DNA from 3 places in the Rahnella sp. AN3-3W3 genome. Region 1 is predicted to be linked to each of the others. Evidence: predicted binding sites of a transcription regulator. Region 1 holds the regulator's gene; each other region holds the start of a gene.
What was found. Region 1 encodes CRP, which controls carbon source genes, mostly activating them, when cyclic AMP is high. Its sites were predicted from a motif close to ATGTGANNNNNNTCACAT; they were not measured.

Region 1 (8,196 bases):
ACATTGCGGTGTGAGCATCATGACCACAGGCGTGCATCACGCCGGGGACCGTTGAGCAGAAAGGTTCATCGTTCTCTTCCTGAATCGGCAGGGCATCGATATCCGCCCGCAGCGCATATACCGGCCCCGGATGCGCCCCTTTCAGATCGGCAATCACGCTGTTGGGCGTCAGATGTGTCAGGGTCAGACCGCCGAAACTTTCCAGCTGCTGAGTAATGTACGCCGCCGTTTTATGCTCCTGAAAAGAGAGTTCAGGATGGGCATGAATATGTCTGCGCCAGCGCAGCACGTCCGCTTTGACTTCAGCCAGCATTGCTTCGAAATTAAAAGTCATCACTCTTCTCCTCAGTTAAGCCACATCGCGCATTGGCGCACGAGGTTTTATTGCCAGCGGCAGGATAGCCAGACCGGCCACCACCATCGCCAGCGCCAGAAATACAAACGTAGAAAGGTAACCGTGGCTGGCGGTGATGAGATATCCCATCGCAATCGGTGCCACAAATCCGCCGAGAGTCCCGCCGGTATTAATGATCCCCATCGCCGCGCCCATGACCTCAGAAGGCAGGCGTTTCATCGGCAGCGTAAAGACGGTCACAAAGGACGCCATCAGGAAAACGTAGCCGAGGAACAGGAACAACCCGGCCGTTATGGCTGATGCCGACGTAAAGACCAGCCAGATGCACAACGCACTGAGCAGTGCGCAGCAGAAAATCACTTTCGGCTCTTTGCCCTGCATATAGCGTCCGACCAGCCAGCCGGTTGCCAGTGAAGAAATCCAGATACCCAGCCCGCCGGTGGCGACCACCATGCCGGATACGTCGAGTGACATACCGCGCTGCTGGACCAGATATTTCGGCAACCACGCCATCAGGCCGTAAGACGGAATGTTGATGCAGAAAATTGAGACAAACAGCAGCAGGACAATCGGATTTTTCAGCAACTCCCGATAACCGGTTTTCGCGCCGGTACGGGCTTGCGCCTCCGGCGGATTGGGCACAAAAATCACAATCGCTACGGCGATGGCAAAAGCCAGCAATCCGAGAATGGAGAACGATCCGCGCCAGCCAAGATGATCCAGGCTGTAAACCGCAATCAGCGGTCCGGCAGTCATCGCCAGTCCGGCGGAAGACAGCAAAATCGACTGCGCAAAGGTTCGCTTCTCAACTGCGAAATTAGACACTACCGCTTTGGCGCAGGACGCAGGATAGCCGGAATGGCCGACGCCGGAGAGAAACCGGAACGTGACCAGTAATCCCAGGCTGAGGCCCAGCGTTCCGAAACACAGCGCGAAGCCGCCCAGCAAGAACAGCGACATGCCGAGCACTTTTTTGTAGCCGAACCGGTCATTCAGCCAGCCCGCGGGGATCTGAAACAGCGAATAGGCCAGGAAGAAAATGCCGGTGATATACCCCAGCTGTTCAGGTTGCAGATTAAATTCGCGCTCGATGGGCAGCAGCGCAAAGCCCATCACTGTTTTATCGATATACACCACGGCATAACCGACAAATAGCAGGAAGATCATCAGGGAACGACTTTTCATAGCGGATATCCCTTTTTGTTATCACCACGTCAGATTTTCTCACTGCCGGATGAATCGTAAAATGCGACATGCATCACGTAATCAACTGAATAACAACATATTATTTTTCGCGATCCTGACGCTATCAGCTTTACAGCGTGACCATAAGATGCAATTTTTGGGCGGGTGATGCTTTTTACTGATAGGGATCGTGATGCGCTATTTGCCGAAATTGCAGCAACTGAAGGTTTTCCAGCAGGTTATCCGCAGCGGCAGTATTCGCGGCGCGGCGCGGGCGTTGAATCAGTCCCAACCGGCGGTCAGCAGAACATTGCGTGAACTGGAACAAACGCTCGATACGCAGCTGATCGTGCGTGGCAATCAGGGGATGACGCTGACCGAAACGGGCCGGGCATTTGCACAGCGCATGCAATTTATCCTCGAAGAGCTTGAGCGCGCCGCCGATGAAATTCGCCAGATCGAACAATATTCGCAGGGCTCCGTCGCCATTGGATTTTCATCGCTGCTGGCGCTGACGGTTTTTCCCGGACTGGCAGGAGAATTTAAGACGCAGTTTCCGCAGTCCAAACTGCTGATCAAAGAAGGGCAACTTTCCACGTTATTACCTGCACTGCGCGAAGGGAAACTGGATTTCGCGGTCGGTACCGCCGGGCCGGGATTTCCGCTGGAAGATCTGGTACGTGAGCCACTGTTCAGCGCACCTTTCTGCGTTATCGCCCGGCGTGGACATCCGCTGGCAGGCTCCACAACTCTGAAGGAATTACAGGATGCGCGCTGGCTGTTGCCCGAAACGGATATGGGGTATTACCAGCAAATCAGGGTATCGATGGGAGGATTTCATCAGCCGGCAGCGGAAATGCCGGTGCATACAGATTCGGTGGTGTGCGGGCTAAATATGGTGTTGCAGTCTGATTATCTGACCATTGTGGCGCGGGCGATGAAAGCGCCGTTTGGATTGCAGGACAAATTGTGTGAGCTCAATATCGATACCCTGCCGCAGGCGGAATATTGCGTGCTTTACTCGCAAAAATCGCCGCTGACGTTTGCCGCGCGGCGATTTTTGGATTTATTGCGCAGCCAGTGCCACGCGTATGACTGGTCGTAACTTATTCGACGCTGATCACTTCAAAGCTGTGCGTGATGGTAGCCGCTTTGCCGAGCATCAGGGACACAGAGCAGTACTTTTCCGCAGACAGGCTGACGGCACGTTCGACAATCTTATCGGTGAGATCTTTACCGGTGACGATAAAATGCAGATTGATGTGCGTGAACAGGCGCGGCGCTTCTTCGCGGCGTTGTGAGGTCAGCTTGACTTCACAATCACGCACGTCATTACGGCCTTTTTGCAAAATAGACACCACATCAATCGCGCTGCAACCGCCTGCGGACATCAGCAGCATTTCCATCGGGCTGGGTGCTTTATCGCCCGCATTACCATCCATAGAAATCTGGTGGCCTGACGCTGACTCGCCTAAAAACGTCAGCCCTTCTACCCATTTTACGCGTGCGTGCATGAACTATTCTCCCGGTGAATAAACTCGTCGAATTCCGCTCCCAGAGTACCCTTTCACCTAAAATCTGGCAACGTAACCCGATCGCCATCATGCTGAAGCGAGACAACAGAAGACAGCATTGCAAACCTGTGCTACAAACAAAGCCGAAACATACTTTCCAGTGAATTGCGGTGACGGTTTTCGCGGTTTAAGAACAGAACCCACGGTGATAACGGCAATAATCAGGCTGTTTCACTCCGACACCCGCTTGCAGCATTTCTGGGGAGTTATATGCTGAAAGGGCGCTTTGGATTTTGAAGTGCCATACAGGGAACTCTGAGCCCTGTGATTTTGGGCAGCGATAACAACAGAGGATAATAGCAAATGGTTCTCGGCAAGCCACAAACAGACCCGACTCTTGAATGGTTCCTGTCTCACTGTCATATACATAAGTATCCTTCTAAAAGTACGCTGATTCACCAGGGTGAAAAAGCCGAAACGCTTTACTACATCGTGAAAGGGTCAGTTGCTGTCCTTATCAAGGATGAAGAAGGCAAAGAAATGATACTGTCCTACCTTAACCAAGGTGACTTCATCGGCGAGCTGGGACTCTTCGAAGAAGGTCAGGAACGTAGTGCGTGGGTTCGTGCAAAAACTGCCTGTGAAGTGGCTGAAATTTCTTATAAAAAATTCCGCCAGCTGATTCAGGTTAACCCGGATATTCTGATGCGTCTTTCCGCGCAGATGGCAAACCGTCTGCAAGTGACGTCAGAGAAAGTCGGCAACCTGGCCTTCCTCGACGTAACAGGGCGTATCGCTCAAACTCTGCTTAATCTGGCTAAACAGCCTGATGCGATGACCCATCCGGACGGGATGCAAATCAAGATCACCCGTCAGGAAATCGGCCAAATCGTCGGTTGTTCACGTGAAACAGTCGGACGTATTCTCAAAATGCTTGAAGATCAAAGTTTGATCTCGGCACACGGTAAAACGATTGTCGTTTACGGCACACGTTAATCCCTTAAAAATCGGCGCGGCAGAACACTGTCGCGCCTTTTTTATGGGCTAAGCTTTATCCATGACGCTATGGCGAAGACTGTTTTACCATCCGGAAGTTAACTACGCGCTGCGCCAGACGCTGGTGTTGTGCCTGCCCGTTGGTATCTGCTGGTTGTTCGGCAATCTGCAAATGGGGCTGCTGTTCTCTCTTTGTCCTGCCTGCTGCAACGTCGCGGGCCTCGATACTCCGCATAAACGCTTTTTCAAACGCCTGATAATTGGCGGAACGCTGTTTGCCGTGAGCAGCATTCTGCTGCAAGTGATGCTGGAAAGCTGGCACATTCCCCTGCCGCTCATCATGTTGTCGCTGGCATTACTGCTTGGCGTGACCGGCGAAATCAGCCCGTTGCATGCGCGGCTGTTGCCCGGCGCGCTGGTGGCGACCATTTTCACACTGAGTATGGTCGGCGTACGCCCTATATGGCAGGCGCCGGTGCTTTTCGCCGCCGGTACGGCCTGGTACGGATTATTTAACTGGGCGTGGTTTCGCATATCGGAAGAACAGCCGATGCGCGAAACGCTCAGTCAGCTCTATCTGCAACTCGCGGATTACTTCGAAGCTAAATACAGCCTGCTGACGCAACACACCGATCCTGAAACCGCGTTACCCCCGTTGCTGACGCGACAGCAGCAGGTCATCGACCTGATTGCCCTGCTCTATCAGCAACTGCACATGCTGCCGCAACACGGCCATCATCATCACCACAAAAGACTGTTTCAACGTTTTCAGGTCGCGCTTGATTTGCAGGAGCACATCACGGTGAGCCTGCATCAGCCGGAAGAAGTGCAGAAGCTGGTGGAAGAAAGCCACGCCGAAGCGGTTATCCGCCGTAATGCGCAGGTGATTTCCGCCCGTCTGCGGGTCATCGCCGACGACATTCTTTATCACCGTTTATCCGAACGGTTTACGATGGCCAACGAGCTGGCCGCGCTGGAGAAAATCGCCGCGCGCAATCCTGAGAACCCGGTCGGCCAGTTTTGCTACTACCACTTCAGCCGCATTGCGCGCCTGCTGCGGACACAGCGCCCGTTGTACAAACGTGACCTGATGAACACTCAGCCGCGTTTACCCTTCTGGCCTGCGCTGAAAAGCTATCTTTCCTTCAAATCTGTCGCCCTGCGCAATGCCGCCCGTCTGGGGATCATTCTGGCGATTGGCAGCAGCCTGGGCCTGTTCTTTAATCTGCCCAAGCCTTACTGGATTTTGCTGACCATCATGCTGGTGAGTCAGAACGGTTATAACGCCACACGCGTGCGTATCCAGCACCGTGCGCTGGGCACGCTGGCCGGATTGCTGATTGCAGCCGGATTGCTGAAGCTGGAATTACCCGAAGGCATCACGCTGATGTGTATGCTGATCGTCACGCTGGTGTCGTATACGGTGCTGCGTAAAAACTACGGGCTGGCGATGGTCGGCATGACCGTGACGGCGGTATATACCCTGCAACTGCTGGCGATGAACGGCGTGCATTTTCTGGTACCGCGGCTGGTGGATACACTGATCGGCTGCGCGCTGGCGTTCGGCGGCACCATCTGGCTGTGGCCGCAATGGCAAAGCGGATTACTGCGCCAGAACGCCCACCAGGCGCTGGAAACCTATCAGGATGCTATCCGCTTACTGCTTGAAGAAAACCCGGATACGTCGAAGCTTGCTTACACCCGCATGCAGGTCAATCAGGCGCACAACAAGCTTTTCACGTCACTGAATCAGGCCATGCAGGAGCCCGGCTTTAACTCGCATTATCTGGCGGATATGCGCTTGTGGGTGACGCACAGCCAGTTCATTGTCGAGCACATCAACGCGATGACCATCCTCGCCCGCGAGCATTACATGCTGCCGGAGAAACTGGCGACGGAGTATTTACAGACCTGTGAAATTGCGTTGCAGAGTTGTCAGCAGCGACTGCTTTATGACGGACCGGGCAATGAGAACACGCTGATCAATGCACCGGAACTGCATCCTGATATGCCACTGACCGAGATGGAACGCCATCTGCGGCGTGTAATTTCACATCTCAGCGTGATGCATACTATTTCATCACTGGCGTGGAAGCAGAGACCACATCATGGGATCTGGCTGACGCGGAAGGCGTGAACGTGAAGGGGATTGCCCCTTTTAAATCCCCTTTTTACTGGCTTATAGCCAGACTGCTTTTGAAATTGCGAATATTTCGGTTTCTCAAGTACGGGGATCACGTAACGCGCTGCGCCGAAACCGCCCAAAGGAGGAAAGTGCTTTTCCTCCTTTGGATTCCTCCTCGCTTTTTCAACACGCGCTCCGCTCGCTGGCTATGTTTCAGCAACCGCGGTGCCAGGCTGGAAATCTTGCCGCTGCGCGGTTCCCTCTCTCGGTCCTGAAGCCCTGGGTCTTCAGGCCGCTCCGTTCAGCAAGATTTCTGATTCGCCCGTGAGATCTTAAATTCAACGGCTGACCGTTTTTATCTTTTAGATAAGTTGATTGGCGTGCTCAAAAATGGCACCGAATGAATGGTTCGAGACTTGAGGCTCGAATCCTGAAATTCGGGAATCGCGGAGCGATGACATTTTGCGCCACACACTGATGCGTCAGAACATGTCCGTCATGCCTGCGGCAGCGCGCAGTAAAAAAGCGAGGGGAGTGCAGAGGGGAAAAGCCTTTCCCCTCTGCTCGGTTTCGGCGCAAAAGGCCTTGTGATAACCGTTACTGAGAAACCGAAATTTACTCAGTCGGTTTAGGTTTTAACCGGCGGGGAGGGAAGCATTCAGCCTGCGACCTTTGCCACCGCTTTCTCAAACCTTTCCATCCCCTCTTCAATATCCGCGAAGTCGATAACAAGCGAGGGCGCAAACCGCATGACGTTCGGTCCGGCGACCAGCATCATCAGGCCGAATTCGGCGGCGGCGGCATGGAATTCGCCTGCACGATTTTTAAAGGCGTCGGAAAGCTCAGCGCCAATCAACAAACCCTGACCGCGGAACTCGCTGAAGATGTGATATTTCTGATTGATGGCCTCCAGCGCGCTGATAAATTTCTCGCGACGCTCGTTGATACCGGCCAGCACGTCTGGCGTATTGATGATATCCAGTGCGGCTTCAGCGACGGCGCAGGCCAGCGGGTTACCGCCGTAAGTGGTGCCGTGTTTGCCCGGTTCCATCACCGAGGCCACTTCTTCGGTTGCCAGCATGGCGGAAACCGGGAAGCCACCGCCCAGCGCTTTGGCGGTGGTCAGGATATCCGGCGTCACGCCGTAATGCATATAGCTGAACAACTTACCGCTGCGCCCCATGCCGCTTTGTACTTCGTCCAGCACCAGCAGCGCATTATGTTTATCGCAAAGCTCGCGCAGCCCTTGCAGGAACTCTTTAGTAGCCGGTGTGACTCCACCTTCACCCTGAACGGGTTCGACAACGATCGCACAGGTGTGATCGTCGATGACCGCTTTTACCGCGTCCAGATCGTTAAACGGCACGTGGACAATGTCGGCCGGTTTCGGGCCGAAGCCGTCGGAATATTTTGGCTGACCGCCGACAGAAACGGTAAACAATGTGCGGCCATGGAAAGCGTTATGGAAAGCAATGATCTTACTTTTGTACGGGCTGTGGCGATGGGAAGCGTAATAACGCGCCAGTTTAAAAGCAGCTTCATTGGCTTCAGCGCCGGAGTTGGCAAAAAATACGCGGTCTGCAAAGGTCGCGTCGATCAGCTTCTGAGCCAGGCGCAGTGCAGGTTCGTTGGTAAACACGTTGCTGACATGCCACAGGGTTTCGCCCTGTTCGTGTAACGCTTTTACCAGTGCCGGATGGCAATGCCCGAGCGCCGTCACCGCGATACCACCGGCGAAATCAACGTATTCGGTGCCCTGCTGATCCCAGACACGACTGCCTTTACCTTTAACAGGAATAAATTTCGCAGGTGAATAAACCGGCAAAATCACTTTGTCGAACGTACCCCGATCTACCGCTGATTTTTCTGCCATAACCCTTCGCCCTTACTGATAGTGATGTGAAAATATAATCATAAAATATGCATAAAAAATCAGACACAGGCAAACAGAAATCACACCTGATGGGTAAGTAATTTTTGCAGCGATGTTAACGAGGAATTAAACGGTTAGATTTTAAGGA
Region 2 (8,196 bases), on a different contig from region 1:
AACAGCCCAAGGATGATCAGCATCAGAGCGACAACAAAACCGACATAGCGGCTGGCAACACCGGTCAGCTGAATCACGCCGTTGTTCTGCCCGAAGCAGGAGTTCGGAAAGGTGTTAAACACCGCAGACAGCATTGAGTTCAGGCCGTTTGCCAGAACACCGCCTTTGATGCGCTTCATATAAAGCGGGCCGCTGACCGGCTGCTCCGAAACGTCTGAGGTCGCGGTAATATCACCGATAGTTTCCAGCGACGTGACCATGAAAATCAGCATCAACGGGATCAGCAGATTCCAGTCGAAGCCCAGACCGTAGTACAGCGGCGTCGGTAAGGTTATCCAGTTTGTTTGTGCAGCTGGCGCGACGGAGGGCAACATCCCCATCATCCAGGCTGCCAGATAACCCACGGCCATCGCGATCACCAGAGATGCCACGCGCAGATAAGGATTGCGCTGACGGTTCAGCAGAACAATCACCACCAGCACCACGGCGGCCAGCAACAGATTTTTCGCGCGCCGAAAGTGTGATCACTCATGGCGGAGTAACCGCCGCCAATAGACGTCAGTCCGACCTGAATCAGTGAAAGCCCGATAATCATCACCACGATGCCGGAAACCAGCGGCGTAATGATGCGGCGTGCGAGATGCAGGAAACGGGAAAGAATGATTTCAGTACAGGAAGCCAGCATCAGGGTGCCGAACAGCGCCGCCATCATGGTCGGGACATCGGCACCGCCATTTTTCAGCGCCATTCCGCCCATGATAAGCGGTGCCACAAAGTTAAAACTGGTGCCCTGAATGGAGAGTAAACCTGAACCGACAGGCCCCCAGGTTTTAATCTGCAAAATGGAAGCGAGGCCAGAGGCGAACAGCGACATGCTGATGATGTGCTGCGTGTCCTGCGCGGGTAAACCCAGCGCCTGGCAAATCAGCAATGCCGGTGTGATCACCGCAACAAACATCGCCAGCAAATGCTGACAGGCGGCAAATAACGTCTGAGGAAGTGGCGGACGATCTTCGAGGCGGTAAATCAGTTCACTTTTTTGCTGGCGTGAGAGGTCAGATTGCTGTGTTTCTTGTTCTGCGGTTTGCGAACTCATGTTGTGGCATTCCAATAAGCGGCAAAGCGGGCATTTTTATTGAAATCACCGACAAAAGCAATCGTTTGCTATCGGCAATTTTGGGTGGAATGTTTGGGTTAAGGGGAGATTTACGATCTGTTTTTCTTGCTTATCGCAGCTTTAATGACTTCTAATTCAGCCTCTGGGGAAATGATACTTAAATGAGATGTTTATAACTCAATAATATTTTTGGATATTTTTTTAAAATGGAGTTTTTCAATGATTCAACTCGACAACTACGGCACGCTCGTTGCCGCCACGTTGGTACTCCTTTTAGGACGAAAATGCGTCCAGTCGGTCAAATTTCTAAAGAAATACACTATTCCTGAGCCCGTTGCCGGCGGGTTGCTGGTCGCTTTGCTGTTGCTGATCGCCAATCAGATGTTCGGATTGGAAATCGGCTTTGATATGTCCCTTAAAGAGCCCCTGATGCTGGCGTTCTTTGCGACAATTGGTTTGAATGCCAATCTTTCCAGCTTGCGTGCAGGCGGCAAATCTTTATTTCTTCTGGTCTTTGTCGTTATCGGCCTGTTGCTGATGCAAAACGCCATCGGTATCGGGATGGCGAAAATGTTGGGGCTTGATCCGCTGATGGGCTTGCTGGCCGGTTCGATTACACTTTCTGGCGGTCACGGAACAGGTGCGGCGTGGAGCAAGCTGTTTATCGAACGTTATGGCTTTGAAAACGCGATGGAAGTTGCTATGGCCTGCGCGACCTTCGGCCTGGTGTTAGGTGGAATCATCGGCGGGCCGGTGGCGCGTTATCTGGTCAGCCATTCTTCAACACCAAACGGCACACCGGAAGATGCCGCCGATCCCAGCGCATTTGAAAAACCGACCATCGGGCGGATGATCACCCCGCTGGTGATGGTGGAAACGATCGCGCTGATCGCGATATGTCTGATGGCTGGAACTTACTTTGCCAGCCTGCTTCAGGGGTCTGCCTTCGAAATTCCGACATTTGTCTGTGTTCTGTTCGTGGGTGTGATCCTGAGCAACGTCATGGCGTGGCTCGGTTTTTATCGTGTTTTCGACCGGGCCGTTTCAGTACTGGGTAATGTCAGCCTGTCGTTGTTCCTTGCGATGGCACTGATGAGCCTGAAGCTGTGGGAAATGGCGTCACTGGCTTTGCCGATGATGGCAATCCTCATCGTACAGACCATCGCGATGGCGCTTTACGCGATTTTCGTAACGTATCGCGTAATGGGCAAAAACTATGATGCCGCGGTACTGGCTGCCGGACATTGCGGCTTCGGACTGGGTGCAACGCCGACGGCGATTGCAAATATGCAGGCGATCACCAACCAGTTTGGTCCTTCGCATCTGGCCTTCCTGGTTGTGCCGATGGTTGGGGCATTCTTCATTGATATTGCCAATGCGATCGTCATTAAATTGTATCTGATGCTGCCAATATTCCCGGCTTTCAGTTAAAAAAACAGGCACAGAAGTTTCGCTTCTGTGCCTGCCTTTCCTTCTGATTTATCGCTTACTGTGCTGCCTTTTCCGTAAACACCTCTTCCGCTTCAGCGGCTTTCTCCTGCGCCATAAGCTGTTTTTCATAAACCTTGAAGAACGGATAGTAAATCACCATCGAAAGTGCCATCAGCATGACGACCAGAATCGACACTTTGAAATCCCAGCCCATTGCCCAGGCTGCGCCAATCGGCGCCGGAGATGTCCAGGGAACCAGTGAAATCATATGCGGCAGAAGATCGGTTTTAACCGCAGTGTAGGCAATGACGGCATTCACCATCGGTGCCAGAAGAAAGGGGATGAAAAATACCGGGTTCATAACAATTGGCGTGCCGAAGATCACCGGCTCATTAATGTTAAAGCAGCTGGGTACCAGACTGAGTTTGCCCATTGTACGCAGATGCGCCGACTTGCTGCGACAAAACAGCAACACCAGCCCGATGGTTGCGCCGGAGCCGCCGATAACGATCAGGAAATTCCAGAAAGCCTCGGTCATGATGTGCGTCATCGGTAAACCTGCGGCGAGATCTGTCTGATTCAGGCCAAGGTTGGTTAACCAGAAAGCCTGCAACATGCCGGAAACGATGGCTGAACCGTGAATACCGGCAAACCACAACAGGTGGCAAATCAGCACGGCGAGAAGTACTGCGGGCAGTGAGTCAGCGGCGGAAATCAGCGGCTCGAACAGCGCCATAATCGCCTGTGGTAACAGCATGTCGAAACCTGACTGCACCAGCAAACTCAAAGGGAAAAGCGTCACCACCACCGCAATAATCGGGATCAGCAAATCGAATGAATGCTTAATGTTTGAAGGAACCTGTTCAGGTAAGCGTATGCCAATATTGTATTTTTTCAGCAGCCGCGTCAGCTCAGTCACATAAATCGCCACCAGAATGGCGGTAAATATGCCCACGCCACCCAGCGCGACGGTCGACATTTTCTCATCAACCTGCGGCGCAGCAACCAGCAGAAAAGACATCAGCGCCAGCATCGCCGTCATAAACGGGTCAAGTTTGTAACTTCTTGCCAGATTGTAGGCAATCGATGCCGCGATGTAGATCGACATAATCCCCATCGTCATATTGAACGGCGTCAAAATTTGTACTTCATATTTAGCCGAAAGCGCCAGCCAGCTCCTGGCGAAACCCCACGAAGATTCAGGCGAGAATGGCGGGTGGACAAAAACCAGTAAAAATGAGCCGACAATCATAAACGGCATTGCTGAAATGAAGCCATCACGTACTGCCATGACGTGCCGTTGTGAGGAAAGCCTGGCAGCAAAAGGGCTGATCTTTAGTTCTATAAAGTTAAAGAGTGACTGGCTGATGCTCATAATAATATTGGCCTTATGTTGAAGAGTTCAGACACGGTTGCCTTAATTATCATCAGTGTAGTGATGGGGTATGAAACCGGTTACCGACTTTGCCTCACTCTGTGAAGGTCATCAAATAACCAACGAAGAAAGCAGTTCAGCTGCGGTGACATTAAAATTTGCATGAATGTGAAGGCGCAAAAACATCATTTTTAATAATGCTTCGACGATAAGAGAGAGTGGAGAAGGGGATCAGGCGTTGGTGTATCTGACTCTTTCCGGCAGCCAGCGTTCTATCAATGCTTTGGCGTGATCCGGGAACTGCTGTTGCAGATAGCGCGCTATACGCTGCACGTCGGGGATCATTGCCTGGTCGCGTAACAGGTCCGCGACTTTAAACTCTGCACTGCCAGTCTGGCGCGTACCCAGTAATTCGCCCGGTCCGCGGATCTCTAAATCCTGCTGGGCAATGACAAAACCATCGTGACTGTCACGCAGTACCTGCAAACGCTTCTGCGCAGTTTTGCTCAGCGGCGTTTTATAGAGCAGAACACAGTGGGAAGCCACGGCACCGCGCCCGACGCGGCCGCGCAGCTGGTGTAATTGCGCCAGTCCTAAACGCTCCGGGTTTTCGATAATCATCAGGCTGGCATTTGGTACGTCAACGCCGACTTCAATAACGGTCGTCGCCACCAGAAGTTGCACTTCGCCTTGTTTAAACGCCTGCATGACGGCCTGTTTTTCCTGCGCTTTCATGCGACCATGCACCAGCCCGATGTTGAGCGCTGGCAGGGCCTCTTTCAGTCCTTCCCAGGTGGCTTCGGCTGCCTGAGCCTCGAGCATTTCTGATTCTTCGATCAGCGTACATACCCAATAAGCCTGACGATTTTCCTGCTCGCAGGCACTTTTGACGCGGCTGATAATATCACTGCGGCGGGTATCGGGGATCGCGACGGTTGTTACCGGCGTACGGCCTGGCGGCAATTCGTCGATCACTGACGTATCAAGATCCGCATAGGCAGTCATGGCCAGAGTTCGCGGAATAGGCGTCGCCGTCATGATCAACTGATGCGGATGGAACCCTTGTTGCAGGCCTTTCTCCCACAGCGCCAGACGCTGGTGTACACCAAACCGGTGCTGTTCATCAATGATGACCAGAGAAAGTGACGAGAACAAAACCTGCTCCTGGAAGATGGCATGCGTGCCCACCACCATTGAAACCTGACCGCTGGCAATCGCGTCTTGCTGCGCCTGCCGGGCTTTACCTTTTTGTTTTCCTGCCAGCCAGCCGACCTGAATTCCCAGCGGTTCAAACCACTGACGGAAATTATTGGCATGTTGTTCGGCCAGCAATTCTGTCGGCGCCATTAATCCGACCTGTTGCCCCTGAGCGATAGCGCAGAGTGCGGCGAGAGCTGCTACCAGCGTCTTGCCAGAACCCACATCACCCTGAACCAGACGCATCATCGGGTAGCTTTTCGCTAAATCCTGCTCGATTTCAGCCACCACGCGCTGCTGCGCGCCTGTCGGGCTGAAAGGAAGAGAAGCGAGGAACTGTTTTTTCAGGCGATCGTCATGGTGCAATGGCAGTGCTTTATAGCTTTGTGTACCGGCGCGAACGGCCAGCATACTGAGATTATGCGCCACCAGTTCTTCCATAATCAGGCGTCGCTGAGCAGGATGATGACCTTTCTCAAGATCGGCGAGCTGGATGTCTGGCGGCGGGCGATGCAGTAAATGCAGCGCCTGAGGAAGCGGGATCAGCGAACGGCTTAATTCTTCCGGCAATAATTCGGCGATAGGTACGGTATCGAGTAATTCTAAAGCCTGATCGGTCAGTTTACGCAGTGTTGCCTGGCGAATACCTTCCGTTGTCGGATAGACCGGCGTCAGCGATTCCTGCAAAACCACTTCACTGTTTTCACCCTGAATGCGGTATTCCGGATGAATGATTTCAGCGCCGATGGTGCCGCGTTTAATTTCGCCATACGCGGTGACACGACGGCCTGCTGCCAGACTGTTTTTCATCGCGGCGTTAAAATTGAAGAACCGCAACGTCACCATGCCAGTGCCATCGCTTATCTGACAGGTCAGCATTCTGCGGCGGCCAAAACTGATATCACTGCGCAGCACTTCGCCTTCTATAGTTGCGAAAATGCCAGGCTGTAAATCATTGATGGTGTAAAGGCGGGTACGGTCTTCATAACGCAAAGGCAGGTGAAGCAGTAAATCCTGAATAGTTTCAAGGCCGAGTTTAGCGAGTTTATCTGCCTGACTGGCTCCGACGCCGGAAAGCGACGTCAGCGGGATGGCGTCGAGCAGGCGGCCTTTCATCTTTTTTTAACCGTCATTTGCATCGCAGACCACCATTCGTCATCGGCAACAATCTGGCCGTGATCGTCAATGAAAGGGCGTGGCAGTTTTTTGCGCTTCGCCACATTCGACAGCACCGGATAGCCACCTTCAAACAGCAGTCGCTGCTGCTCTTTCTCGCTCAGCAGGCTGGTTTCACGGCGATACAGACCGGCATTTTCCCGCTGACGCTGTGCTTCGTACAGGATAAGTGCTGAGGCGACAGATACGTTCAGAGATTGCACCATCCCGATCATCGGAATGATGATATCGCTGTCCGCGAGAGCTAAAGCTTCTGGAGTGATACCCGTTTTTTCTTGTCCGAGTAAGATACAGGTCGGACGGGTGTAATCAATGGCACGGAAATCGACAGCTTTTTCAGAAAGATTCGTAGCGAGTATTTGCATACCCTTCGCCTTCATTTTGGCGACGGCTTCCTGAATGGTTTTGTGTGTTTTGACCTGAACCCAGCTGTTGCTGCCCGCCGCCGAAGAGACCAGTGTTTTCATTCGGGTGGTAGGCCAGACGGCATGGATTTCATGAACGCCGACGGCATCTGCCGTGCGAATGACGGCAGAAACGTTATGCGGTTTATGCACCTGTTCCATGCAGACCGTCAGGTCTGGCTGTCGGGCCGCAAGCATTTCGCGGATACGCGCATAACGTTCTGGGGTCATAACAATCAGTTTCGGTTGCGGGTAACTTTAATGACGTCCGGCATGATACGAATTTTACGCATGATATTCGCCAGATGAACGCGATCGCGAGTCGTCAGGCGGATAAAGGCGCTGTAGACGCGACCGTCTTTTTCTTCGGTGCTCAGGCTCTGAATGTTCGACTGAGCAGCATTAATTGCTGCTGTCAGGTTCGCCAGTGCGCCCTGATGGTTGAACATATCGACTTTGATTTCGGCGATAAATTCCTGATCCGTTTCCTGATGGTCATCCCAGTCAACGGCCATGAATTTCTCAGGTTCTTTCTGATAGCCACGAATATTACGGCAGGATTCATGGTGGATAACCAGACCTTTGCCCGGGCTGACGTGCGCAATAATCGGGTCACCCGGGATCGGACGACAACATTTTGCGAACGTGATCAGTACGCCGTCTGCGCCTTTAATCGGCAGATTACGCGTGCCTGACGATGCCATTGATGACTGATCGCCCATCAGATTTTTAGCAACAACAACGCTCATCGCGTTGCCGAGACCGATTTCAGCCAGCAGATCATCCATCGCCACGAGCTTCATGCGATCCAGCTCATTTTTAATGTTTTCTGGCGGAATATCTGACAGTTTTTTACCGGCACCCAGCGCGTGATTCAGCAGACGACGACCCAGCGAAACGGAATCATCACGTTTCAGGTTTTTAAGCATCTGGCGGATTTTGGCGCGAGCGCGTGAACTAACGACAAAGTTTAGCCAGGCCGCGTTCGGGCGGGCACCCGGAGCGGTAATGATTTCGATAGTCTGACCGCTGGTGAGCGGCTGTGAAAGCGGATAAGGCTGGCGGTCAACGCGCGCGCCGACACAGGCATGGCCGATATCGGTATGCACTGCGTAAGCAAAGTCGACCGGCGTCGCGCCCGCAGGCAATTCGACGATACGACCTTCCGGGGTAAAGACATAAATCTCATCCGGGAACAGATCCGATTTCACACTCTCGATAAATTCAAAGGAGTTGCCTGCGCTTTGTTGCAGCTCAAGCAAACTCTGCAACCAGCGTTGAGCGCGGATCTGCGCCGTCGTGCTGGTTTCACTGTTCTCTTTATAAGCCCAGTGAGCCGCAACCCCCATCTCTGCCATCTGATCCATATCTTCAGTACGGATCTGCACTTCAACCGGCACGCCGTGCGGGCCGATAAGTGAGGTATGCAAAGATTGATAGCCGTTGGCTTTTGGGATTGCGATGTAATCTTTGACCCGACCCGGACGCGGTTTGTA
Region 3 (8,196 bases), on a different contig from region 1:
ACGTGGTGCAAGACGATCCACCGTGAGGTCTTTCATACCGTCCGGTACCCAGATATTCATCACGGAAGGCGTGCCCAGTGCGCGACCAAATGAGGCAGAGACGCGGCGGCTGGCCTGGCAGTGTTCAATCCAGAACTGACGGACTTCCGGGTTCGCGCTGGAGAGCGTAAAGCCGTCGGCACTCATCGGGTGTGAGAAGCAGGAAGGATTGAAATCCAGCCCAAGTTTGTTTTTCTTCGCCCAGTCCACCCAGTTAGCAAAATGCTTTGGCTCGATTTCATTACGCGCAACGGGCTGATCGGATTCCAGATAAATCGCATGCAGGTTCAGTCGGTTAGGGCCAGGAATCATCGAAATGGCCAGCTCTAAATCAGCCCGAAGTTGCTGAGCATTACGCGCTTTACCGGGATAATTACCGGTCGCCTGGATACCACCGGTCAGATTGCCTTCCGGGTTTTCGAAGCCAGCGACATCATCCCCCTGCCAGCAATGGATAGAAACGGGCAGGGTATCGAGTTGTTTGATTGCAGCTTCGGCATCAATACCCAGCTGTGCAAAGCGTTCTTTGGCAAGTGTCCATGCTTGATCGATAGATGAAGTCATACTGCGAGTTCCTCATTGACGTGACAGAGCGCCTGGAAACGGCGCCAGTGAATAGCGAAATCCGCGTGTATACGTGGAATGTAGTGGTGTTGCTCAAAATTCGTGGCGACGATGCGACGAAATTCAGCGTTATCTTTGACGGCGTTCAGCGCCATAAGCTGGCAACCGATATTGCCCAGGGTTGAAGCTTCAACCGGACCTGCGCTGACGCTGACCTGGCAGATATCAGCACAAAGCTGGTTCAGAAACTGGTTCTGGCTGCCACCGCCGACGATGTGAATATCTTCCAGCGGCGAGCCTTGTAAATCAGCAAGTTGCAATGCGATTTTGCGGTACAACATGGCAAGGCTGTCGAAAATACAGCGTGCCAGCTCTGCAGGTGACTCCGGCACCGGATCACCGGCCTGACGGCAAGCATCGCGAATGGCATCCACCATGGAGGGCGGATTAATAAAACAATCTTCGTTCGGGTTAATCAGATAAGTGAACGGTGTGACGTGTTTAGCCAGTGTGATTAAGGACGGCAAATCCTGAATGTTCAGTTCGCGGCAAACACGCTGGAACAACCATAAGCCCATGATATTTTTCAACACCCGATAGCTGCCGTTGATGCCGCCTTCGTTGGTGATGTTGTCGTGGAGTGCCTGCGCATGGTTAAACGCTTTCGGGCTTTCGATGCCCATCAGCGACCAGGTGCCGGAGCTGAGATAGGCGCTGCGTGAACTGGTCAGCGGGGCGGCAACCACCGCACTGGCAGTATCGTGTGTTGCTACGCTGAACACCGGCACACTGCGCCCGCGAGGGCTTTTCCACAGCCCAGGAGAGTTGCCCGGCGGTGTCGGTTTTTGCAACCAGCGGCGTGGCACACCCGCCAGTTTCAGCAAATCTTCATCCCAGTCGCCGGTGGCGAGATTGAGCATCTGTGTGGTGCTGGCGTTGGTGTATTCCCAGTTCATTTTGCCGGTGAGGCGGTAAAGAAAATAATCCGGGATCATCAGCATGTGTGCAGTTTTACTGACGATTTCAGGCTGTTGTTCGCTCAGCGCACGCAACTGGTAAAGCGTGTTAAATGGCATGAACTGAATACCGGTTTTTTGGTACAAATTCTCGCGGCCAAACTGCTGCTCCATTCGCGCCATCACGCCTTCGGTACGGTTGTCACGATAAGCCACTTGCAAACCGACCCGCTGGCCCTGTTCATCAAGCAGCACGTAATCCACACCCCAGGTATCAATGCCGATACCGTCAAGCTGAACGCCGGATGCGTCGAGGCGATTCAGCCCCTCAAGAATGTGTTTTTCCAGTGCATCAAGATCCCAGGTTTCGTGGCCATCAACGCGGATCAAGTTATTAGGAAAACGGTGGATCTCTTTCAGTGTCAGCGTCGCTGCCAGCTGCGGATCCTGACGGGTAAACGTCGCCAGCATCACCCGGCCGCTGGAAGCGCCGAGGTCAATAGCGGCAAGATGGTGAGTTCTCATAGCGGCCATTCCTTATTGAATATGTGGCCAGTGTAGGGGAGGCGTTGTGGGGGCACCTTCCGGTGATTGCCACGGGTTTTGGCGGGATGGCAGCATTAAAAAGGTAGATGCGAGGCAGATCACATAACGGTTCAAAGCTGGCTGAAACTGTGAATTACCGCGTCTGAGTAATGCGGGGCAGGCGATTGTGATCGTTGCCGCAGATCTGCATCACGGCAGGGGGAATCTTTAAAATATGACCATTTATGACGTTTTTAACGCTGCGGTTTGAAGGTAAGAAAACGGGGCACAAGGTAGGGTTGTTTCCCGAAACACAATGATTTTGAACCGGAGGCGATAAATGACGTTACTGAGAGGTGATGATTATTTTGCGGCACCTGAACTGACCGTGACGGTTGAGCGGCGGCTTCCGCAAGACGTATTCCCGGAGCACTACCATGATTTTCACGAGATTATGCTGGTGGAAAGCGGATCGGGTGTGCACATTTTTAATGACAATCCCTACACTCTGACCGCCGGTACGGTCTGTTTTGTCCGTGCCAGCGATCACCATCTTTTTGAAAATGTAGATAATCTTCGTCTGACCAATGTGTTGTTCCGTTCACCGAAAACGTTCCGTTTTATTCAGGACGTCGGTCATTTTTTGCCGCAGGAACATCATTATCAGTCGCAGATCCACTGGCAGCTCAGCCCGTGCGTGCTGCAACAGGTACTGAGCTGCATTACTCAGCTTGAAGCGTTACCCGACAGCGTTGAAATGGAACACATCGCCACGCGCGAAAGTCTGTTTTTACAACTGCTGATTTTGCTTTATCAGGATTGTTTCCAGCCACAATTGCGAGATACCTCGGAAAACCGGGTCAATCAGCTTTTGCAATGGCTCCAGTCACATTACAGTGAGGATGTTAACTGGACTGAAGCCGCGGAACGTTTTTCGCTGGCACTGCGAACCCTGCACCGGCAGATGAAGCATTACACGGGCATGACACCGCAGCGTTATCTCAACCGGCTGCGTTTACTCGAAGCGCGCCGTCGTTTACATCATAGCGATCAAAGTATTACCGATATCGCCTATGCCTGCGGGTTCAGTGACAGTAACCACTTCTCGACACAATTCCGTCGGGAGTTTTCGGTGTCGCCAAAACTCATGCGTGATCAGATGCGTTAAACGGCACCTCTCGCAGTTTCGGGAATATTTATCTGAACTGCCTCGTTTATATTGTCGTCAAACGGGTTTGAGATTGTCGCTATGTCGCTAAGACTTTTTAAAAATGACTTCTTTCTGACGGGAATAAATTCGGTTGTGGTGGCGGAACGTCATCCGCAGGCGGATTTCCCCAGTCACGATCATGATTTTGACGAGCTGGTGATTGTCTGGCGCGGCAACGGCCTGCATATCTGGAACGATATCCCTTATCCCATCACTTGCGGTGACCTGTTTTATATTAGTTCGCGGGATCGCCACAGTTACGAATCGGTCAACGAGCTGGCGCTGGATAACGTGCTTTTTTGCCGTGAGCGCTTCGGCCTGGCGGCAGACTGGTCGCAATTATTGCCCGATGAGAATGTCAGTCAGGAGCAACGCTACTGGCGGCTGAGTACGCTTGGAATGTCAGTTTTACGCGATAAAGTGGAAGAATTGGCAAAAGAATGTATGAAGTCTGAGCCGCTTTCCGTGCAACTGAGTGAAGCGTTACTGATGCAACTGGCGCTGTTATTACTGCGTTTTCGCCAGCGTCCTGACAGCGGGGCATTACCCGACGCACATCAGCTGGATTTATTGCTGATGGCGCTGCGAGCAAACATCGCTGAATCATTCCATCTGGAGACGTTCTGCCAGCAGCATGCGCTGAATCCCCGTGCTTTACGCTCGTTGTTCAAGCAGCATACCGGTATGAATGTGAGTCATTATTTGCGTCAGCTGAGGCTTTGCCGGGCAATGAGTCTGTTGCGCTATGGCAGCATGACGATCAGTGATGTGGCGGCAGAATGCGGTTTCGATGACAGTAATTATTTCTCGGTGGTCTTCAGTCGCGCCTGTGGAGTATCTCCCCGTGATTACCGGCAGCGTTTTATCGGGCAGGGGGGAAGATATCTTTGTCACTGATGACGGCAGAATAATTTCTGCCGTCTTTTAATGAGTGGTCTTTTGAAGTGTGTAGTGGATTTACAATGCCATTCCCAGACCGACGATATTCGCAGCCAGAATAATCACCAGCGCGCCGATACACAGAACGCGCACCGGTTTTTTCCCGACACCAAGCCATTCTTTCAGCACCAGACCCACGATGCCGCCGCACAGTACGTAGAAGCTCATGTGCAACATCCAGCTCATATAATCATATTCTGCCGGAATGCTGGCATGACCCCAGGCGTAGAAGAAGAATTGCAGATACCACATCACGCCGCCGATAATGGAAAAAATGGCATTGGTGAGCAGCAGGGATTTCGCCACAGACATATCGGCCCGGAACGAAATGGTTTTGCGGGTTGCCAGGCGGACGAAGCAGAAGCCCAGGTTCACGATGGCACCGCCGCCCATGATAACGACGTAACTTGGCAGCGCGACATACAGCGGGTCAATGCCCAATGCGCGTGCGGCCTCATGCATCGGGACTGCGGCACTCATGGCAAAAGACATACCGGCGGAGAAAATCCCGCACATCACCGCCAGAATCAGCCCCTTACGCAGATTGAACTCTTCAGCTTTAATGCCCAGTGCTTTTTCTTTCAGGAAGCCTGCATAGCTGACAATAGCTACGCCGATGACCGCAACAAATACACCGAGCAGCGTAAGCTGGCCGCCGGTTGTGCCGAACAGCATGCCGATTTTGCCCTGAAGAATAGGGGTCATCAGCGTACCGATAATCAAGGTGATGCCGATGGCGATGCCGATCCCCATCGACATGCCAAGATAGCGCATGGTCAGGCCATAGTTGATATTGCCGATGCCCCACATCGCGCCAAAAAGGAAAATGGGCAGCAGGGTTGCGAAGGTGAATGATCCGTAATACGCCCAAAAATCAGGCAGCAGGACGTAGCTGACTGCCCACGGCAGGATGATCCATGAAAAGAAGCCGCCCAGCGACCACATGGTTTCCCATGACCAATGTTTTACTTGTTTGAATGGCGCATAGAAGCAAGCTGCGCTGGCTGCTCCTATCAGATGCCAGATAATCCCTAAAGCTATCGAACTGTTCATACACCGGACCTTTTTATGTAGAGAAACGTACTGGTGAAGAGATAAGTAATAAATGCCACGCCTAACTGTTCCTTCATAAATCAGGGCTGCGGCTGGCCGTTAGTGTAAGAAGTGTCCGGCAGAGCAACCTTCCGGTCAGTGCCACGGGCAAATGAGCGCTGGCACTCGCCGGAAGGTCAGGGTGAGTCAGTTCACAGATTAAGAAATGGAGAGAATAATGGTGTTAAAACAACAGAGTAGCGTGTTTTTTTGACGCAGGGAATGAGAAGGATGAATGCAGCTGGCAGGTCGGTCAGTACATTGAAACGAGGGTGTTTAGGATTATCTTTATCGTGGTTATTAAGGCAGGGCTGAAAGACGACAATGGGTTATTTAAGCAGATTGATAAAATCGAAAAGTAACATTGTTCAGTAACATTCGACATGATAAATAAGCTGTTTCGCTTTTAGCCAGAATCGTGAATCTGGCTAAAAGCTGAATGATTATGCAAAAGAAATGAATGTCCGGCCTTTAATAAAGACTATCTGTCCACTTTAAATATGTGACAGGAAAATAAAAACAATAAACACGCTGTTATCATTGTTACTTTCAAACACCATCAGGCCATTCTTTCTTGAATGGATGCCTCAACGGTTTCCTCTTCCCACGCATAAAATATCTTATTGCGGCCGCTATTTTTTGCGTTATAGAGAGAGGTATCTGCTTTACCTAAAGCCTGAATAAAGTCGCCTTCCTCCAGCGCAGCGAGCCCGGCACTTACTGTGACGTGAGTCGATACCTGCGCATTAAACAAATGCGGGATATTCAACCCGAGGACTTTATTCTGGATACGTTCGGCCATGCGAACTGCATGTTCCTGTTTTACATTGGACATCAGCACCAGAAATTCTTCTCCACCGTAGCGCACAACCACGTCGCGCGAGCGCACGGCATCACGGATGGCAGCAGACACGCGCACCAGCGCCTGGTCGCCCATCGTATGGCCATAGTTGTCGTTGTAGGCTTTGAAGTGATCGATATCCAGCAGCATGACGTAGTGGCCGGAGGCCTGATTAAACAGGGTTTCCAGTTTGTTTTGCAGTCCGCGCCGGTTGTACAGGCCAGTGAGCGGATCCAGCATACTCAGGTCGCTGAATTTCTCCCGCTCGCTGTAAAGGTTGGATAGCATTCTGCGTGTAAATTCATCGCTGCGTTTTAACATCAGGTGATGCAACCACAGGCCTATCAGCGGCAGGGAAACGGTAAATAAGATGCGCCCGATATGTTGAAAATCGTCGAGAAAGATGACGCAAATAGTCGAAGGTACTGCGTGGAGGCAAAAAGCCAGAAAATTATCTGATAAAGCGATAGCACTGATAAAGAATATACTGAGCAAACTGACCAGCAGATAATTTTTATCTGTCTGACTAATTTCAGCAAAACGAAATGCAATTTGCCATCCCCACAACAGCCCGACGATGACAGAACACATATTCAGATGCGCAGAATAATTTTTCTTACTGAAAAATGAAAATATTAATCCTGCTCCGCAAAGACCAAAAATCAGTACCAGCGGAAAAGGCATTGACGATGCGCCTTCTGGCGGATAAACCATGGAAAATAGCGCAGTGGCACTATTTAAAAAAAAGAATAGCAACATCGCCAGCCGATGTTTGCTTTTCAGCAGCTCATCATAGGAATGAGATATCATCAAATTTACTCTATTTAGCGTATGTTGGTCTGAATAGATAAAGTGTTTTATCGCCTTATACCGCGGGTGTATTCCGTGTAAACAGGCTAATAGTTCAAATGGGTAATTATTAGAATTCAATAAATATCGTTATTAGTGTCACTATTTTGTAGGGCTGCATGGCTAATTTGTTTTACGGCTTCAAAATTAGCACTTTTGTCGACAGGTGTCACCCTAAGGGAGGGTACCGCTGCAAATAGGTGGTAAATGAGAAAAAATCCTATATGATATTGGTTCTCATTATCAACGTTTGGAGCAAGGTTATGATACCGGCGATTGTCATAGCATGTGGGATCTGGGCGGTTGTCTGGATACTGGGTAAGCGTCTCACCAGTGGCTGGGGTGTGTTGCTGCCCTGTGCGCTGATGCCTTTGCTGGCGCTGACGCATATGACGCTCGACCAGCTGCGGATGCTCGTGGTAGTCGCAATGTTGGCGACGCTGGTCATGTTGTTTCATCGCACGTTACGTCACTATATGCTGTTGCCGTCATTTATGGCGCTGGCAGGCGGACTGGCTGCGGTCACGTTGAATTTTAGTCTATAGTGATAAGTGATTGTTACAGAAAAGGAATCAAAAGAGATGAAAAACAGGAAGCACAGTAAAGCCGCAGGGATTTTTTATTTTCTGAAAGCGAGAGAGTTGATACAGGAAGGAAAAGCCGGAGAACAGAATCATGTGGTGCGAAGAGAGGGACTTGAACCCTCACGTCCGTAAGAACACTAACACCTGAAGCTAGCGCGTCTACCAATTCCGCCACCATCGCTTCCAATTGATTACTGTGTTGATGCATTCATCGGAATGTCATCAGCAAGTAACACAACCACGGGGGCGAATTCTAGAGATTTTCCCACAGGCGTCAATAGTTATTTCCCCCATTTCGGACGTTTGATGTAAAAAACAGCATATTCACCGTGAATGGTTTAGTGTGCCAGAGAGTCCTCAGGTTAATCGATGGTTTAATCAACGATTTTTCCCGGAATGGCTTTCTGATTGTCCGGTTGAACGGGGCTGGAAAACAGCGTGATCAGCCAGTCAAGCAGCACACGGATCCTCGGTGCAAGAAAACGGCCTGGCGGGTACATGATGTATAACGGCATCGGCGGTGGAAGATGCTGATGTAATACTTCCACCAGTTCGCCCTTTTCCAGTTCCTGCGCCATCGCCAGTTCTGAAGCCTGT

Region 2: a site for CRP is predicted at 4,023-4,040, ahead of UC15_RS15620 (PTS sugar transporter subunit IIC). Genes of this name have one in related genera too.
Region 3: a site for CRP is predicted at 2,192-2,209, ahead of rhaB (rhamnulokinase). Genes of this name have one in related genera too.

Annotation. Positions count from the first base shown of each region.
Region 1 is NZ_JYDG01000040.1:19,367-27,562, forward strand. Features, by position in the region: gene UC15_RS11725 (amidohydrolase) at 1-334, opposite strand, end outside; gene UC15_RS11730 (MFS transporter) at 350-1,540, opposite strand; gene UC15_RS11735 (LysR substrate-binding domain-containing protein) at 1,734-2,645, shown strand; gene UC15_RS11740 (OsmC family protein) at 2,647-3,054, opposite strand; gene crp (cAMP-activated global transcriptional regulator CRP) at 3,418-4,050, shown strand; gene UC15_RS11750 (YccS/YhfK family putative transporter) at 4,112-6,187, shown strand; gene UC15_RS11755 (aspartate aminotransferase family protein) at 6,834-8,048, opposite strand; gene UC15_RS11760 (aminodeoxychorismate synthase component II) at 8,183-8,196, opposite strand, start outside.
Region 2 is NZ_JYDG01000054.1:22,024-30,219, forward strand. Features, by position in the region: partial or broken gene UC15_RS15610 (NCS2 family protein) at 1-1,096, opposite strand, end outside; gene gltS (sodium/glutamate symporter) at 1,337-2,548, shown strand; gene UC15_RS15620 (PTS sugar transporter subunit IIC) at 2,604-3,923, opposite strand; gene recG (ATP-dependent DNA helicase RecG) at 4,155-6,236, opposite strand; gene trmH (tRNA (guanosine(18)-2'-O)-methyltransferase TrmH) at 6,233-6,931, opposite strand; gene spoT (bifunctional GTP diphosphokinase/guanosine-3',5'-bis pyrophosphate 3'-pyrophosphohydrolase) at 6,937-8,196, opposite strand, start outside.
Region 3 is NZ_JYDG01000047.1:26,280-34,475, reverse strand. Features, by position in the region: gene UC15_RS14175 (L-rhamnose isomerase) at 1-603, opposite strand, end outside; gene rhaB (rhamnulokinase) at 600-2,084, opposite strand; gene rhaS (HTH-type transcriptional activator RhaS) at 2,425-3,252, shown strand; gene rhaR (HTH-type transcriptional activator RhaR) at 3,325-4,191, shown strand; gene rhaT (L-rhamnose/proton symporter RhaT) at 4,252-5,286, opposite strand; gene UC15_RS14150 (GGDEF domain-containing protein) at 5,885-6,976, opposite strand; gene UC15_RS14145 (DUF1435 domain-containing protein) at 7,279-7,560, shown strand; tRNA gene UC15_RS14140 (tRNA-Leu) at 7,694-7,780, opposite strand; gene UC15_RS14135 (LysR family transcriptional regulator) at 7,974-8,196, opposite strand, start outside.